DNA from 4 places in the Streptomyces sp. NPDC047049 genome. Region 1 is predicted to be linked to each of the others. Evidence: riboswitches for the same ligand, from Rfam matches in the RefSeq annotation. Region 1 holds a riboswitch; each other region holds the start of a gene.
What was found. A riboswitch is a leader RNA that binds a small molecule or an ion and turns the genes downstream of it on or off. The one in region 1 is predicted to bind cobalamin.

Region 1 (4,145 bases):
CTCGTCCCCGCCGGTCACCTCGGCGACCCCGTGGTGGATCTCGTAGCCCGCCACCGGCTCGCCCAGCGCCTCGCCGACCGGCCGCGCCAGGGTCTTCTCCGCCGCGAACCGTACGCGCACGGGCAGCAGCCCCAGCCCGTCGACCGTGCCGGCCTTGGACTCCACGTCGTCCTCGATGCGCTCGCCCAGCATCTGGAAGCCGCCGCAGATGCCCAGCACCGGGCGGCCCTCGGCGGCCCGCCGGACGACCGCGTCCGCCAGCCCGCGCTCGCGCAGCCACGCCAGCGCCCGGACCGTGCCCCGGGTCCCCGGCAGCACCACCAGGTCCGCGTCGGCCAGCTCCTCGGCCCGGTCCACGAACCGCACCGCCACGCCCGGCTCCGCGGCCAGCGCGTCCACGTCCGTGAAGTTCGACATCAGCGGGACGGCACAGACCGCCACCCGCAGCACCTGCGCGCCGTGCGGCAAAGCCACCACGCTCTCGCGCACCGCACCGCGCAGCGACACCCTCAGTCCGTCCTCCTCGTCGATGCCGAGCCCGTGCGAGAAGGGCAGCACGCCCAGCGTCCGCCGCCCGGTGAGGCCGCGCAGCATCTCCAAGCCCGGCTCCAGCAGCGTCACATCGCCGCGGAACTTGTTGACGAGGTACCCCGCGACCAGCGCCTGGTCCTCCTTGGACAGCAGCGCGGTGGTGCCGAAGAAGGAGGCGAACACCCCGCCGCGGTCGATGTCACCGACCACCACCACCGGGATCCGGGCGGCCCGCGCCAGCCCCATGTTCACGAGATCGGTACGCCGCAGGTTGATCTCGGCCGGACTGCCGGCGCCCTCGCAGATCACCGCGTCATGGGTACGCCGCAGCTCCGCCAGGCAGTCGGTGACCGTGCCGAGCAACTGCTCCTGGCGGCCCTCGTGGTAGCCCCGGGCACTGAGCTCGCCCACCGGCTTCCCCAGCAGCACCACCTGACTGCTGCGGTCGCTGCCGGGCTTGAGCAGCACGGGGTTCATCAGCGCGGTCGGCTCCACCCGCGCGGCGGCCGCCTGCATCGCCTGGGCCCGCCCGATCTCCGCGCCCTCGCGCGTGACGAACGAATTCAGCGACATGTTCTGCGCCTTGAACGGCGCCACCCGCACGCCCTGCCGGGCCAGCCAGCGGCAGATGCCCGCCGTCACCACGCTCTTGCCCGCGTCGGACGTCGTACCGGCCACCAACAGGCCACCGCCGACGGCCCCGCCCGATGCCTTCAACCGCCCGTTCACCGGGTCCTCCTCATACGCCGGGACTCCGGCTGTCGTGAGCCGTACGCGCCAGTGCCCGCACGGTCCTGCGCGTTACCGCACCCGCGGCCGGCCGGACGGCGGCCACCGGGGCCCGCCACAGCGCCCCGGCCGCCAGCCGTGCCGCCACCGTCGTCGCCAGCGCCAGGACGCTCACCCGGCGCGAGAGCCGCACCGCCCGTTCGATGTCGGGCACCGCGACCGGCGGCGCCCCGCCGTTGAGCTGCGGCCGGTGCTCCACCCGCCCGCCGTAGGCCAGCGTGCCGCCCAGCCGGACGCCCAGCGCGCCCGCGAACGACGCCTCCACCGGGCCCGCGTTGGGGCTCGGATGGGCGCCGCCGTCCGCCCGCCAGGCCCGCAGCGCACCGCGCCGGTCGGGACCCGCGAGCACGGTCAGGGCGGCGGTCAGCCGGGAGCCGGGCCAGCCGGCGAGGTCGTCGAGACGGGCCGAGGCCCAGCCGAAGCGGCGGTGGCGCGGCGACTTGTGCCCCACCATCGCGTCCAGGGTGTTCACCGCCCGGAACGCCACCAGACCGGGCACCCCGCCCAGCGCGCCCCACACCAGGGCGCCGACCACGGCGTCCGAGGTGTTCTCGGCGACCGACTCCACCACCGCGCGGGCCATCTGCGGCCCGTCCAGAGCCTGGGGATCGCGGCCGCACAGATGCGGCAGCCGCTCCCGCGCCACCTCCAGGTCACCCGCCGTCAGCGCACCGCCGACGGCCCGGGCCTCCCGGCCGAGCGAAGTCCCGCCCAGCACCGCCCAGACCGTCGCCCCGGTCAGCGCGATCCGGGCGCCGTCGCGCAGGGAAGCGGGCGCGGCGGCCCGTACGGCGCGCTCCAGCAGCGCGGCCCCGGCGGCGGCACCGCCCGCGCACAGCAGGGCGTGCGCCGCCCCGTATCCGCGGTGATCGCGCCACAGCCGGCGTTCGACGGCGCTCGCGGCCCGTCCGAAGGCGGCCACCGGATGGCCGCGCCGCGGGTCCGCCGCGATCAGGTCGCCGAGGAAGCCGAGGGCCGCGCCGCACGCATATCCCGCGTGTTCGCCGCGCACCGGTCAGACCGCCGCTGCGGCGTGTCCAACGGACCCTGTGGCGGCGGGCAGTGGAGATCTCGAAGGGCGGCCGGGCATGGCGGTGTGTCCTCACTCAGGGTCCGCGCCCTGGCTCGACGTGACGGCGACAAGAGTCTCCTGGCTCCCGGATCGGCGAGTCCTCCGGCCTTCCAGTCCCTGCGGACGTCATCGGACGTACGCGAGGCGGACCGTGGCCTTCGCTGGAGGAACGCTCCCCGGTGACAGTGGCGGGACCGCGCCGGATTCGCACCGGACTTCCTCAGCTGTCGCCGAATGGCTCCGGCAGTCCACCACGCCCCGCGATGCCCGTCAACTCGCCCTTGACCTGCAACGCTGCCCCGTGGCACGCGCTGTGGTGCACGCCACAGCGTGGCAGGAAGGTCACAGACGGTTGCCCGTGCCCCTGATCTCACGTCACTATCTGGTGGTGCACGGTGGCGACGGGGCCGCCGGAAGGGGGCCGGGGGATGCCGCAGAGCGCTGACCGCCACGAGATCCGCCTCAGGATCACGGGCACCAACAATCCGGACCAGGACCTCGAAGACCTCAGGGCCTGGCTGGAGCGCGAGCCGTGGCTGGACCGGCACGGCCACGACTGGCTGCTCCGGCCGCGGCCGGCGGACGAGAGCGACGACGGCCCCGGTGACATGGCCGCCGGCCTCGACGACCTGATCCTGGTCATCATCGGCGCCGTCACCGGCGAGATCACCAAAAGTCTCACCATCGCCCTGCAGGAGTGGCTGCGCCGGCGCCGGGAGGAACGCGACACCGGCGAGCGGCCCGCCGTCGCGGTCGGGGCCGGTGACGGGGACCTGCACGCGCTCGGCGACACGGGCCCGGCCACCGCGGCCCCCGAACGCCCCGATCCCGGCAGCCCGGCGGACGGGAGCGGCAGCACCTCCGGGGACTGAGCCGGATGTCCGAATACGACGCACGGGGCAAGGTCAACCGGGCGCTGCTGATCAGCGTCGACGACTACCGCACGCTGCGCCCGCTGCCCGCGGTGAAGGACAACGTCCGCAAGCTGGAGCGGGCTCTGCTCGCCCCCGGCACCGATCTGTTCACCAAGGGCGAGGTCGTCACCTGCCGGCCCCAGGAGCCCTGGGAGGTGGAACAGGCGCTGGACACCGTCGTCCAGGAGGCGCGCGGGCTGCTGCTGGTGTACTTCTCCGGCCACGGCCGGGTGGGCAGCGACGGCGGCAATCTGCACCTCATGGTCGGCGCCTCGGAACGGCGGCACAAGACCGTCTCCTGGCAGGACACCGTGCTGTCCTATCTGGACAACGCGCGGGCCGACCGCATCGTGATCGTCCTGGAGTGCTGTTACGCCGGCAACGCGAGCGAGGCCTTCCACTCCTGCCGCCACCCCACCTCGCTGCTGATGGCCGCGCAGCCCAACCGCCGGATCTTCAGCGGCGAGGAACCCACCGGGGGCAGCGTCTTCAACCGTGCCCTGGTCCAGATCCTGGAACAGGGCATCCCCGGCAAACGCTTCGTCACCTTCGAGGACCTGGTCCGGGCGCTGCGGGAGCAACTGGCCGGTGAACGGACCCCGATGGGCGACGTCTGGGAGCCGCGCTCGGCGAAGCAGAACACCGTCGACGACGTCATCCTGTCCTTCGCCACCCCCGAGGCCCGCCCGCCGACCCCGCTGCGGATCCGATTGCGCCGCAGGCTGAAGTCGTCCTTCCGGCGCTGGACCGGACTCCTGCTGATCCTGGCGATCATCTTCGTACCGGCCGTCACCGGCGTCGTCCTGCTCCAGCTCCCCAACGACGGGGCGCCCTGCCCG
Region 2 (4,145 bases), on a different contig from region 1:
TTCCCGGCGGGGTGCGCAGCGGTCGGCCGCCGACCGGCTCGCCCCTGTGAAGGGCCTGCGGTCGGCGGCTGTCGCCTGCCCTCGGGGAGGGCGCGTCACGTGCCGCGACGGCTCTTCGACGCTGCGGCGACACACATGGCACCCAGCAGGAACGTCAGGGCACCGATGACGACGTTGTTCCAGATGACACCGGCGTCCGGGCTGCTGCCCACGATCCAGGGCGAGATGATCATCCATACACCGATCGCGCACATCGCGCCGCTCAGGCCGTACATCCGCTCCGGGGTGACCGTGAAGCCGACCGCCAGGAGGGCGATCGCGATACCGAGGATGAGGTTGTGCGTCACGAGCGCCGGCTGTGCGGCGGTGAAGTGGAGGATCCAGGGCGAGACGGCGCAGTACAGACCGACCAGCAACACCGGCCCGTCGACGAGTACCACGTCACGCCCGCCGAGCACCCGCTCGTACCGAGCCTGCATCTCAGAAGCATCGGGGTGACCTGCGAGATCTCCCCTGTGGTGTGAGACGTCGGCCATGCGACTCGCCTCCTTCACTCGCGGTCTGGCCGTTCCGCGTGGCATCGGGCCTCGCACTTTTTATTCTGCGCTTATGTCGCCTTTATGTGTAGATGAAGTGGCAAGCGAATTTTGCCGGACAACGGCCGTACCGCCGTCACCTGCGGTCCGGCGCCCGCCCCAGACCCAGATTCCAGCGCCCGCCGCGGCCGCTCAGCTCGGTCACGGTCAGCGGCGGCACATCCAGCCGCCAGAACGCCTCCACGGGAACCCCGAGCGCGCAGACCGCCGCCGCGCGGACGACATCCGGCTCGACCACGGCCAGCACCCGGCCCGCGGCCGGCGCCATCCGCGTCAGCCAGGCCCCGACCCGGTCGCAGAGCTGCCGCAGCGACTCCCCGCCGTGCCCCGCGAAGTCCGGGTCCGACAGCCAGGCGGACACCGCGAGCGGTTCGGCGTCGGCGACCTCCGCCAGGGTGCGGCCGCGCCAGGTACCCATCGCACAGCCCGCCAGCTCCGGCGCGGGACGGACCGGAAGACCGAGTTCCGCGGCCGTGCTCCGGCACCGGGCGGAGGGCGAGACAACGGTCCGGCCGGCGGCGGCGAGCGTTCCGGCCGCCTCCCGGACGCGGCGCAGCCCGGCCTCGCTCAGCGGGCCGTCGTCGTCGAACCGCACCTCGCGCTGGGCGTCGCCCGCGGCCGGTGAGACCAACATCACCCGAGTTGTCATGACCTCTTCTTTCGCTGTTCACCGGCACCGGCAACGCCGTACCCGCACAAGGGAGTTGCCCGGCCCACGCGCCGCGCCCCGCACCACTCCGCCCCCTCCGCGGCCTTGGCCCGGGGTCGGGTTCGCGGTACGTTCCCGATGATATTGACGACGACATGACGGAAGCCGGTGGGATCCCGGCGCGGTCGCGCCACTGTATGTCCGGTTTTTTCCAGCCCAACAGGGCCGGAACCGGGCGAGCCAGACCCGGCATGTCGTTACGCACTTCCACGAACAGGGACGCGAGTTCCCCGCACAGGAGGTTCCGCCATGGCCCAGACCATCGCACCGCCGGCCACCGGCGCCGTCACCCCGGCCCCGCTCCCCCTCAAAGCCATTGCCCCCTGGGCGCTGTTCTTCGGCGTCCTGATGCTCGTTCTGCTGTACTTCATCGGCGCGGAGCAGGGCGCCACCTCGCTGCTCTCCGGCACGGAGGTCCACGAGTGGGTCCACGACGGGCGCCACCTGCTCGGCTTCCCCTGCCACTGATCGGACGGCGCATCCATGAACTCCGTCACCATCAGAAACCTCCTGGTGCGCGGGATGCTCGCCGGTCTGGCCGCCGGTGTCCTGGCCCTCGTCGTCGCCTATCTGCTGGGCGAACCGCAGGTGGACGCCGCCATCGCGTTCGAGGAAGCACACAGCCACGAACACGAGATGGAGGTCGTCAGCCGCGGTGTGCAGTCCACGGCGGGCCTGGCCACCGGCGTGCTGGTCTACGGCGTGGCACTGGGCGGCATCGCCGCACTCGCCTTCTGCTTCGCCCTCGGGCGGATCGGCAGGTTCGGTGCCCGCGCCACGGCCGCGCTGCTCTCCGGCGCGGCGCTGCTGGCCGTCTACCTCGTCCCGTTCCTGAAGTACCCGGCGAATCCGCCGTCCGTCGGTGACCCCGACACGATCGGCAAACGCACCGCCCTGTACTTCCTGATGATGCTGCTCGGCATCCTGCTGGCCGTCGCCGCCACGATCCTCGGCCGGCGGCTGGCTCCGCAGCTGGGCAACTGGTACGCGGCGGTCGCGGCCGGCGCCGCGTTCGTCGTCGCCATCGGCCTCGCCTATGCGTTCCTGCCGGCCGTCAACGAGGTGCCGCACGACTTCTCGGCCACGCTGCTCTGGCAGTTCCGGCTGTCGGCGATCACCATTCAACTGGTGCTGTGGAGCGCCTTCGGGCTGGTCTTCGGCCACCTCGCGGAGCGGGTCGTGCCGACCCGGTCCCGGGCCACCGCGGCCGAGGCGGCACCCGCCGTCTCCTGATCCCGCGTGACCGAGGAAGGGCCCGCGACGCCGGATGTCGCGGGCCCTTTCCCGTGGTGGGGGTTCCCGTGGTGCGGGTTCCCGTGGCGCGGTTCCCTGTGGTGCGTTTCCCGTGGTGCGGGGCGTGTCCTCAAGCGGCCGCACGCACGGGGCGCCGCGCCTCGTGAGGACCTTCAGGACAGGCCGGGGATGCCGTCCAGATGCGGCAGATCGTGGTCCAGGCGCTCCCGTTTGGCGCGGAGGTAGCGGATGTTCTCCGCACGGGGCGTCATCAGCAGCGGGACCTGTTCGGCGACGGCGATGCCGTGCCGCAGCAGCGCCTCGCGCTTGCGCGGATTGTTCGACAGCAGCCGCACCGACCGGACGCCGAGGTCCAGCAGCATCTCCGCGGCGACGGCGTAGTCACGGGCGTCGACCGGCAGCCCGAGCGCGATGTTCGCCTCGACCGTGTCCAGCCCGCCCTCCTGCAGCTTCATCGCCCGGAGCTTGGCCAACAGGCCGATCCCCCGGCCCTCGTGGCCCTGGAGATAGACCAGAATGCCGCGCCCTTCCGCCACGATCGCCCGTAGCGCGGCGTCCAATTGATCGCCGCATTCACAGTGGCTGGAGGAGAAGACATCACCGGTGAGGCATTCCGAATGCACCCGGGTCAGCACCGTCTCTCCCCCGACCTCACCGTGGACCAGAGCTACTTGCTCGATCCCGGTACGGCGGTCCAGATAGCCGACGGCGAGGAATTCACCATATGTGGTGGGCAGCCTGGCCGTCACCACCTGTTCCACATCGGGTTTGCGGCCGAGGGCATCATCGATTGCGACACGGAGGTCGGGGCGGGCATCGTTGTCGGCGTCCATCATGGCGCGATCGTACCCGCGGCGGGAATGGATCGACGGTAGTCACTCAGAACACAACAAGTATGCTGCGAGAACCATGACTCGGTGGGTCAGCGACGAAAGGCCGCAGCACACGATGACCGCTTCGGGACACCCGACTCCGGCGCCCGGCCTGTTGCCGGCGGACACCACACAGGACGTACGGACACGGCGGCCGACGATGGCCGTGCTGCCCATCGGCAGCTTCGAACAACACGGTGACTTCCTGCCGTTGACCACCGATACCGTCATCGCCTGCACCATCGCCCGGGAGGTGGCCGCCGGCCGTCCCGTGCAGCTGCTGCCGCCGCTGACGGTGTCCTGTTCCCACGAACACGCCGCCTGGCCGGGGACGGTGAGCATTTCGGCGCGCACCCTGCATGCGGTCGTCACGGACATCGCTGATTCGCTCCGCAAGTCCGGTATCGGCACGTTGATTCTCGTGAACGGACACGGTGGAAATTACGTGCTGCGCAATGTCGTTCAGGAATCCGCGGGGCGCGGCATGCGGATGGCGCTCTTCCCCGGATCGGCCGACTGGGACGCCGCGCGCACCCGGGCCGGGGTGCAGACCTCCGGGCACACCGATATGCATGCCGGAGAGGCCGAGACGTCCATTCTGCTGTACGCCCATCCCGAATTGGTCAAGGAAGGCTACGAATCGGCGGATTGCGTCGCCGATGACCGGAAGCACCTGCTCACGCTCGGCATGCCGGCGTATACCGAATCCGGGGT
Region 3 (4,145 bases), on a different contig from region 1:
CGCGCGCCGACGCCGAGCGGTTCGTACACACCTCGGACGAGGCCAACGCCCGTGTGGTGGCGGCCACCCGCGACCGCGCCGACCTCGTCATCACCTTCGCACCCGAAGAGGCCCCACCTCCACCGAGCGCATGACCCCGCTCCCCCACCGCCGCCGGTCGGCGAGCAGCCCGGCCACCGACAGCGCACCCCATCCGACGGACACCGCCACCGCCGACAGCTTCCGGCCGCGCCCCGGCAGCGTCGCACCGAGCAGGACGGCGTCCCCGAAGTCCGCCGCGATCCGCACATACGCGGCGGTACGCAGAGCCGGCCCTTCCGGAGCCAGCGTCATCGCCAGCCCGCTCACCGCGTCCCGCCAGGCCAGCGGGCGCAGTGCGGTACGGGTCGCCGGCCCGGTCCGCCCCCGGGCGTCGGCCAGCCCGGAGGGCCGGGCCAGCAGCTCGGGCAGCGCCGCCACCGCCACTCCGTACACGGCCGTGGCCACCCCGACCGCACGCAACAAACCGACCTTCATCCACCGTCCCCTTCTCTTTCCCTCGTCGCTTCTCAGCGACTGCTCCCCATCGACCGGCCGCACGAGCCCCTGTCACCCCGCCGCCTTCTCCCTCCTCTTCCTTTCTCTTTCTTTCCGCGAAGCCCCCCTTCCCAAACGACATCAGCGATGTCATCCTGACATCATGAGTGTCAGTGAGAAGCCTGCCGGAGACGCGAAAAACGCCGACGGCGGAGAGCCGTCGCCCACCGAAGACCTGCTGTACGGCGTCCTCCGACGCCTGTGGCCGCTGCATCGCACGGTCGTCCGCGCGGTGGAACACGAGCTGGTGGGCACGGGCATGACCGCCGGCGAGCACGCGCTGCTGGACGCGCTGCGCGCCGAAGGCCCGCGCACCGTGCCGCAGTTGGCGCGCGGGATGGGGCTCGACCGGCAGCCGGTGCAGCGCTGGGTGAACCACGCCGTCGAGCTGGGCCTGGTCGTGACCGCCCCGAACCCCGCACACCGCCGCTCGTCCCTGATCCGGCTCACCGACGAGGGCACGGAGGCGATACGCGGTGTCCGGGAATCCGAGGCGGCGGAGCTGAGGCAGCGGCTGACCGACCTGTCCGCCGAGGACGTCCGCACGACGCTGCACGTTCTGGACCGGCTCGGCGAGGAGTTCCGGCAGCTGGCGGACGGTTCACGCGTAACACCGGAGGAAACCGGCAGTTGCGGCAGCAGCGGCAAGAGCGACGACAATGGCATCACGCCCACCTCATCGCATCCGGTACACAAAGGACGGCCCGCAAGATGACCCGAGGAATCACCGACTGGTCCGAGATCGACAACGGGCTCGTGCCGGTCGACGACGGTGAGCTGTTCTACGAAACGGCCGGCTCGGGCCCCGCGGTGGTGCTGCTCCACGGCGGCATGCTCGACCAGCACATGTGGGACGAGCAGTTCGCCTGGCTGGTGAACTCCGGCCTGCGCGCGATCCGTTACGACTTCCGCGGTCACGGCCTGTCCTCGACCGTCACCGGGGACTACGCGAACCACGACGACCTGTGCGCCCTGCTCGACGCCCTCGATGTTCCCGACGCCGTCCTCGTCGGCCTCTCCCATGGCGCGCGGGTCGCGCTCGACACGGCCATAGCCCGCCCGGAGCGGGTGACGGCCCTCGCGCTCGCCTCCCCCGGCATCAGCGGCCGCGCCTTCACCGACCCCTTCCTCCTGGAACACATCAAGGCGCAGGTGGCGGCGATCGGCGCACCGGACGGCGCGGAACGCTATGTCGAGCACTTCCTGCGGATGTGGGTGGACGGACCGCACCGCGAGCCCTTTGCGGTGCACCCGGGATTCCGTGAGCGGATGCGCGCCTCGGCCGAGGCCAATGTGGAGGTCCATGCCGAGGGTGCGGGCGCCGGCATACCCCTTGAAGCCGGCGCCGCCGACCGCCTGAGCGAGATACGGGTGCCCACCGTCGTGTTCGACGGCGACCTCGACAGCAGGGACATCTCCGCCAATGCCCATGCGATCACGCTGACCGTTCCCGGCGCCCGAAGAGTCCGGATACCGGGCGCGGCGCATATGGTCAATCTGGAGAACACCGCACTCTTCGACCACGAACTCCACGCCTTCCTCTCCTCCCTGGACTACTGAGGGCTGCTGAGGGCACTGCGGACCGCTGGGGCCCACTGCGGCCTGCTGAGGCTGAGGCTTGCTGAGGACTGCCGCGGTCTGCTGCTCCGCCGCGGACCACGACTCCCTCCCCGAGACCGCCGGCGCAAAAGGCGACCGGGGCCGCAGCGACCACCCCCCGGCAGTTAGAGTGACCGGGCCGTGGTGTTCGGGAAGCCGGTGACGGACCTTGGGGTTCCAGACCGGAGCGGCCCTCGCCACTGTGATCGGGGAGTTTCCGCCCCTTCCGCAGGCGCACGGCGCGCCTGCGGCGCCACTGACCGCGACCGCGGCCGGGAAGGCGGGGCGGGCGCGTGCACCCGTAAGCCAGGAGACCGGCCACGGCATCTCACGAAGTGATCCACGAGGTGCTGGAGCGTGACCGCCGGATGGCCCTGTCCACCGATACCCCGACCACCCCTGCCTCCGCGGCGTTCCGCTGGCGCCGGCAGGACACCGTCCGCACCGCGGGCCTGATGGCCGTCATAACCGGCCTCCACGTCATCGCCTTCGGCGTGCTCTTCCTGCTCGTGGTGCCGCACCACTACGCCGTGGGCAGCCAGGTATTCGGCGTGGGGCTCGGCGTCACCGCCTACACCCTCGGGATGCGGCACGCCTTCGACGCCGACCACATCGCCGCCATCGACAACACCACCCGCAAGCTGATGGCCGACGGCAAGCGGCCGGTCTCGGTCGGCTTCTGGTTCGCCCTGGGCCACTCCAGCGTGGTCGTCGTGATGGCGGCCCTGGTGACGGGCGGCGCCCAGCTCGCCGGCACGCTGCTCAACGACGAGTCCCGTACGCACCAGATCCTCGGCACGATCGGCACCACGATCTCGGGGAGCTTTCTCTACCTCATCGCCGCCCTCAACCTGATCGCGCTGGCCGGGATCTGGCGGGTCTTCCGCGGTATGCGCAACGGCCACTACGACGAGGCCGAGCTGGAGCAGCGCCTCGACTCGCGCGGCTTCATGAACCGCTTCCTGGGACGGTTCACCCGCTCGATCTCCCGTCCCGGCCAGATGTTCCCGCTCGGCTTCCTCTTCGGGCTCGGCTTCGACACCGCGACCGAAGTGACGCTGATGGTGATGGCGGGCAGCGGCGCCGCGGCCGGCCTGCCCTGGTACGCCGTGCTGTGCCTGCCGCTGCTCTTCGCCGCCGGCATGAGCCTCTTCGACACCCTCGACGGCACCTTCATGAACTTCGCCTACCAGTGGGCGTTCTCCAACCCGGTGCGCAAGGTCTACTACAACCTCACCATCACCGGCCTGTCGATCGCCGTCGCCTTCTTCATCGGCACGATCGAGCTGGTGACCGTGCTGCACGAGAAACTCGCCCTCAACGACCCGCTGACCGGCTGGATTTCCGGCCTCGACCTCGACAATGTCGGCTTCCTCATCGTCGGCCTGTTCGTGGTGGTGTGGGCCGCGGCGCTGGCGTACTGGCGACTGACCGGCGTCGAAAAGCGCTGGGCGGAGCGGGCGGAACGAGCACAGCGAACCCGGCCGACGGAGCAGGCGGACCCGGACGGGCCTGCCACGCCGGACTCCTGAGGCGCGTGGGCCCTACGCCCCGCAGACCTCCCGGCGCCCGTAGTGGCGCCGGGACACCGCCGCCCCTTCAGGTGGCCGAGCCGGCCGCCGCCCCCGTCGCCAGATCCGGTCCCCAGCGCTGCAGCGCCTCCGCCAGATCGAGTGGCCGCAGCCGCTCCGGCTGGTCCGGTCCCGGCCAGTCCTCCCGCGGGACCCGCCACATCACCTCGAACTCGTTGCCGTCCGGATCCTTGGCGTACAGCGACTTGGCAACGAGGTGATCACTCGATCCCACCAGCGCACCCCGCTCGACGAGCTGCGCATGGGCCGCGACCAGCTCACCGAGCGTGCCGATCTCCCAGGCCAGGTGGTAGAGCCCGACCCGCCCGGCCTCGGGTCCCGGTGCCTGTGCTCCCACCGCGAACAGTGCCAGATCGTGATCGTTGAGTGAGCCGCGAG
Region 4 (4,145 bases), on a different contig from region 1:
ACCGAGCAGCAGCGGGTGCTCGGCGCGCAGGATTACCGCACGCTGGCTTCCCAGGGGCTGCTGAGCCGCTACTCGAGCTGATCCCCCTCGCTCACCTGGCCAGGGCCGGGTCGTCGCACCACCGCGACGGCGCGGCCCGCCGCCGTTTCCGTACGTGCCGCCCAGTGCCTACAACGACGAGCGGTGCGCACAGTTGGATGCCGCGCGCACCGTCGGCAGGGCTGCAGGCGCTCACCACCAGCACGCCACCACCGACCAGCGCAAGAGCGGTGCCCGGCCGGATTACCAAGGCAGCTGTCCCAGTACCAATGGCAAGGGTGTCCGGCCGCCCGGGCGCCGACGCCACTCCGTGCGTCGCGAGGCGGAGGCAGTGGCAGCGCCGGTCAGCGGATCTCGCTCGTCGTCCGGCGGTAGGTGGAGCGCCGGTCGTCGATCTCGGCCCAGCGGTCGCCGTAGACGTTCTCGGTGATGCCCGGCTCCCGCAGGAAGTCGTGCGGGAAGCCCAGCGGTACCGCGCTGCACCGGTCGAGCCGCGCCTGCGCGTCGGCGTCGAGCGTGACCTCCACCGCGGCGAGGTTGTCGAGCAGCTGGCTCTCCTTGGTGGCGGCGATGATCGGGATGATGTTGCCGGGCCGGCCGCGCAGCCACGCCAGCGCCACCTGCGCCGGGCTCCAGCCGCCCTGCTCGGCGATCTCCAGCACCGCGGTGACGGTCTCCTCGGTGTGGTGGTCCGACCGGTCCGCCTCGCCGACGGCATGCAGCCGGCCCTTCTCCCCGCGGCGGTACTTACCGGTGAGCCGGCCGGCCGCGAGCGGCGCCCAGGCCAGTACGGCCAGGTCGAAGGCGCGGGCCTGCGGCAGCAGTTCGCGCTCCGGCGTCCGCTCCAGCAGGTTGTAGCGCAGCTGCGAGCCGGCGAACGCGGTCCAGCCGCGCAGCTCGGCGAGGGTGTTCGCCTGCGCGATCTCCCAGGCGGGCCAGTCGGAGACGCCGAGGTAGAGCACCTTTCCCGAGCGCACCAGGTCGTCGAGCGCCCGCATCACCTCCTCCACGGGCGTGAAGTTGTCCCGTGCGTGCACCCACAGCACATCGAGATGGTCGGTGCGCATGCGCTCCAGGCTCTCCTCCACCGACCGGACCAGGTTCTTGCGGTGGTTGCCCGCCGCGTTCACATCGCCCTTGCGGGTCGCGCAGGTGTATTTGCTCGCCAGCACGAAGCGGTCCCGGCGGCCTTCGAGCAGTTCCCCCAGGATCCGCTCCGAGGTGCCGTCGGTGTAGTTGTTGGCGGTGTCGACGAAGTTGCCGCCGGCCTCGGCGTAGGCGTCCAGGATCCGGCGGCTGGTGTCCTTGGCGGCGCCCCAGCCCCAGTCCTCGCCGATGGTCATCGCCCCCAGGCTCAGCTCGCTCACCCGCAGGCCGGTCCTGCCGAACAGTGTGTAGCGCACGTGGTTCCCTTCGATCAGCGCAGCTCTCCGGTAGTGCGTTCACGCTAGGAGCTGGAGCGCCCTCCAACGCAAGGCGCGGCCGGGCGTGGGGGTCCGGTTCCGGCCTCTTCGGCGGCGTGGACCGGGCGGGCGAGCGAGCGGGCGAGCGGGCCCTGCCGGTGTGCCCTGGGGAGACGTCCCCGAGGAACACCCCCTACGGAGCCATGTCCTGGGGAACATCCTTTACGGAGACACCCCCGGGAACCCATGCCCTAGGGTGGGCCGGGCAATGGTTCGCCCTGTCCGCCAGGCAGGCGCGTCGTAAGAGGGAACCCGGTGGAAGTCCGGGACTGCCCCGCAGCGGTGAGTGGGAACGACCGCCGTCATACGCACTGGGCCCGGCCGGGTCTGGGAAGCGACGGCCAGTAGATGTCCGCCTTGGTGGATGTGCCCGCGAGTCCGAAGACCTGCCAGTGCCCCCGTGCGACCGGTGCGCGGGGAGATCTCGGTGACCTCGAGGGCGGGTCGGCGGACATCAGACGGGTACGTCCGGCTTGTTGGCGCCGGGGCCCGTCCGGATCGCCGTCCCTTCGCGTCCTCGACCCGTCCCGTGGTCCATGGAGACATACTCGCGAAGGAGAGTTCCGTGACCAGCACGTCCGCAGCCGCGGCAGCACGCGCCACCGTGCACGGCTACCCCCGTCAGGGGCCGAACCGTGAACTGAAGAAGGCCATCGAGGGCTACTGGAAGGGCCGCGTCGGCGCCGACGCCCTGCGCGCCACCGCCGCCGGACTGCGCCGCGGCAATTGGCGGCAGCTCGCCGAGGCCGGTGTCCACGAGGTGCCGACCGGCGACTTCTCGTACTACGACCATGTGCTGGACACCAGCGTCATGGTCGGCGCCGTCCCGGACCGCCACCGCGCCGCCGTCGCCGACGACGCCCTCGACGGCTACTTCGCGATGGCCCGCGGCACACAGGAGGTGGCGCCGCTGGAGATGACCAAGTGGTTCGACACCAACTACCACTACCTGGTACCGGAGTTGGGGCCGGACACGGTCTTCGCCGCGGACTCCGCCAAGCAGGTCGCCGAGCTGACCGAGGCGCTGGGTCTCGGTCTGACCGCTCGTCCGGTCCTCGTCGGGCCGGTCACCTATCTGCTGCTGGCCAAGCCCGCGCCCGGTGTGGCGCCCGGTTTTGATCCGCTGACGCTGCTCGACCGGCTGCTGCCCGTCTACGCCGAGGTCCTTGCCGATCTGCGGGCGGCCGGCGCCAAGTGGGTGCAGCTGGACGAACCGGCGCTGGTGCAGGACCGCTCCCCCGCCGAGCTGAACGCCACGGCCCGCGCCTACCGCGACCTCGGCTCCCTCGTCGACCGTCCCCAGCTGCTGGTCGCCTCGTACTTCGACCGGCTGGGCGAGGCGCTGCCGGTACTGGCGAAGGCGCCCGTCGAGGGGCTGGCGCTGGACTTCACCGGCGCCGCGGCCGGCAACCTCGGGGAGCTGGCGGCGGTCGGCGGACTGCCCGGCAAGCGGCTGGTCGCCGGTGTCGTCGACGGCCGCAATGTGTGGATCAACGACCTCGGGAAGTCGCTGGCCACGGTGGGCACGCTCCTCGGCCTGGCCGAGCGGGTCGATGTGTCGACCTCCTGCTCCCTGCTGCACGTCCCGCTGGACGCCGCCGCCGAGCGCGATATCGACCCGCAGATCGCCCGCTGGCTGGCCTTCGCCCGACAGAAGACGGCGGAGGTCGTGACGCTGGCGCGCGGTCTGGCCCGGGGCACCGGCGCCATCGCCGCCGAACTCGCCGCCAACCGCGCCGGCCTGGCCTCCCGTACGCGTTCCGCCCTCACCCACGACCCGGCCGTGCGCGCCCGCGCCGCGGCCGTCACCGATGCCGACGGCCGCCGTTCGCAGGCGTACGCCGAGCGGAGTGCCGCCCAGCGCGCCCACCTCGGGCTGCCGCCGCTGCCGACCACCACCATCGGCTCGTTCCCGCAGACCGCCGAACTGCGCACGGCCCGCGCCGACCTGCGGGCCGGGCGGATCGGCACCGCGGGCTACGAGGAGCGCATCGCGGCCGAGATCCGCGAGGTTCTGGCCTTCCAGGAGAAGGCCGGCCTCGATGTCCTGGTGCACGGAGAGCCGGAGCGCAACGACATGGTGCAGTACTTCGCCGAACAGCTCACCGGCTACCTCGCCACCCGGCACGGCTGGGTGCAGTCCTACGGCACCCGCTACGTCCGCCCGCCGGTCCTGGCCGGGGACATCTCCCGGCCGGAGCCGATGACGGTCCGCTGGACGACTTACGCCCAGTCGCTCACCGACCGGCCCGTCAAGGGCATGCTCACCGGCCCGGTCACCATGCTCGCCTGGTCCTTCGTCCGCGACGACCAGCCGCTGGGCGAGACCGCCCGGCAGGTGGCCCTCGCCCTGCGCGACGAGGTGCGTGACCTGGAGGCGGCGGGAACGTCGGTCATCCAGGTCGACGAGCCCGCACTGCGCGAAACCCTGCCCCTGCGCGCCGCCGGCCAGTCCGCGTACCTGGACTGGGCCACCGAGGCGTTCCGCCTCACCACCGGCGGGGTCCGTCCGGACACCCAGATCCACACGCACATGTGCTACGCGGAGTTCGGCGACATCCTGCGCGCCATCGACGATCTCGACGCCGATGTCATCAGTCTGGAGGCGGCCCGCTCCCATATGCAGGTCGCCGGGGAGCTCGC

Region 2: it holds a riboswitch for cobalamin, as region 1 does, so the genes downstream of both, ABZ851_RS27905 (CbtB-domain containing protein) here and ABZ851_RS19595 (cobalamin biosynthesis protein) in region 1, are expected to answer to the same signal.
Region 3: it holds a riboswitch for cobalamin, as region 1 does, so the genes downstream of both, ABZ851_RS07215 (HoxN/HupN/NixA family nickel/cobalt transporter) here and ABZ851_RS19595 (cobalamin biosynthesis protein) in region 1, are expected to answer to the same signal.
Region 4: it holds a riboswitch for cobalamin, as region 1 does, so the genes downstream of both, metE (5-methyltetrahydropteroyltriglutamate--homocysteine S-methyltransferase) here and ABZ851_RS19595 (cobalamin biosynthesis protein) in region 1, are expected to answer to the same signal.

What each region holds. Positions count from the first base shown of each region.
Region 1 is NZ_JBEYVM010000008.1:9,162-13,306, reverse strand. It holds gene ABZ851_RS19600 (cobyric acid synthase) at 1-1,260, opposite strand, end outside; gene ABZ851_RS19595 (cobalamin biosynthesis protein) at 1,271-2,332, opposite strand; cobalamin riboswitch at 2,464-2,615, opposite strand; gene ABZ851_RS19590 (hypothetical protein) at 2,821-3,264, shown strand; gene ABZ851_RS19585 (VWA domain-containing protein) at 3,270-4,145, shown strand, end outside.
Region 2 is NZ_JBEYVM010000016.1:65,714-69,858, forward strand. It holds gene ABZ851_RS27895 (SPW repeat protein) at 96-536, opposite strand; gene ABZ851_RS27900 (histidine phosphatase family protein) at 673-1,245, opposite strand; cobalamin riboswitch at 1,346-1,511, shown strand; gene ABZ851_RS27905 (CbtB-domain containing protein) at 1,555-1,773, shown strand; gene ABZ851_RS27910 (CbtA family protein) at 1,789-2,538, shown strand; gene ribA (GTP cyclohydrolase II) at 2,712-3,392, opposite strand; gene ABZ851_RS27920 (creatininase family protein) at 3,508-4,145, shown strand, end outside.
Region 3 is NZ_JBEYVM010000002.1:705,779-709,923, reverse strand. It holds gene ABZ851_RS07235 (nucleoside/nucleotide kinase family protein) at 1-134, shown strand, start outside; gene ABZ851_RS07230 (hypothetical protein) at 91-516, opposite strand; gene ABZ851_RS07225 (MarR family winged helix-turn-helix transcriptional regulator) at 680-1,291, shown strand; gene ABZ851_RS07220 (alpha/beta fold hydrolase) at 1,288-2,136, shown strand; cobalamin riboswitch at 2,301-2,513, shown strand; gene ABZ851_RS07215 (HoxN/HupN/NixA family nickel/cobalt transporter) at 2,511-3,707, shown strand; gene ABZ851_RS07210 (VOC family protein) at 3,775-4,145, opposite strand, start outside.
Region 4 is NZ_JBEYVM010000017.1:104,880-109,024, forward strand. It holds gene ABZ851_RS28865 (tetratricopeptide repeat protein) at 1-81, shown strand, start outside; gene ABZ851_RS28870 (aldo/keto reductase) at 384-1,442, opposite strand; cobalamin riboswitch at 1,695-1,911, shown strand; gene metE (5-methyltetrahydropteroyltriglutamate--homocysteine S-methyltransferase) at 2,068-4,145, shown strand, end outside.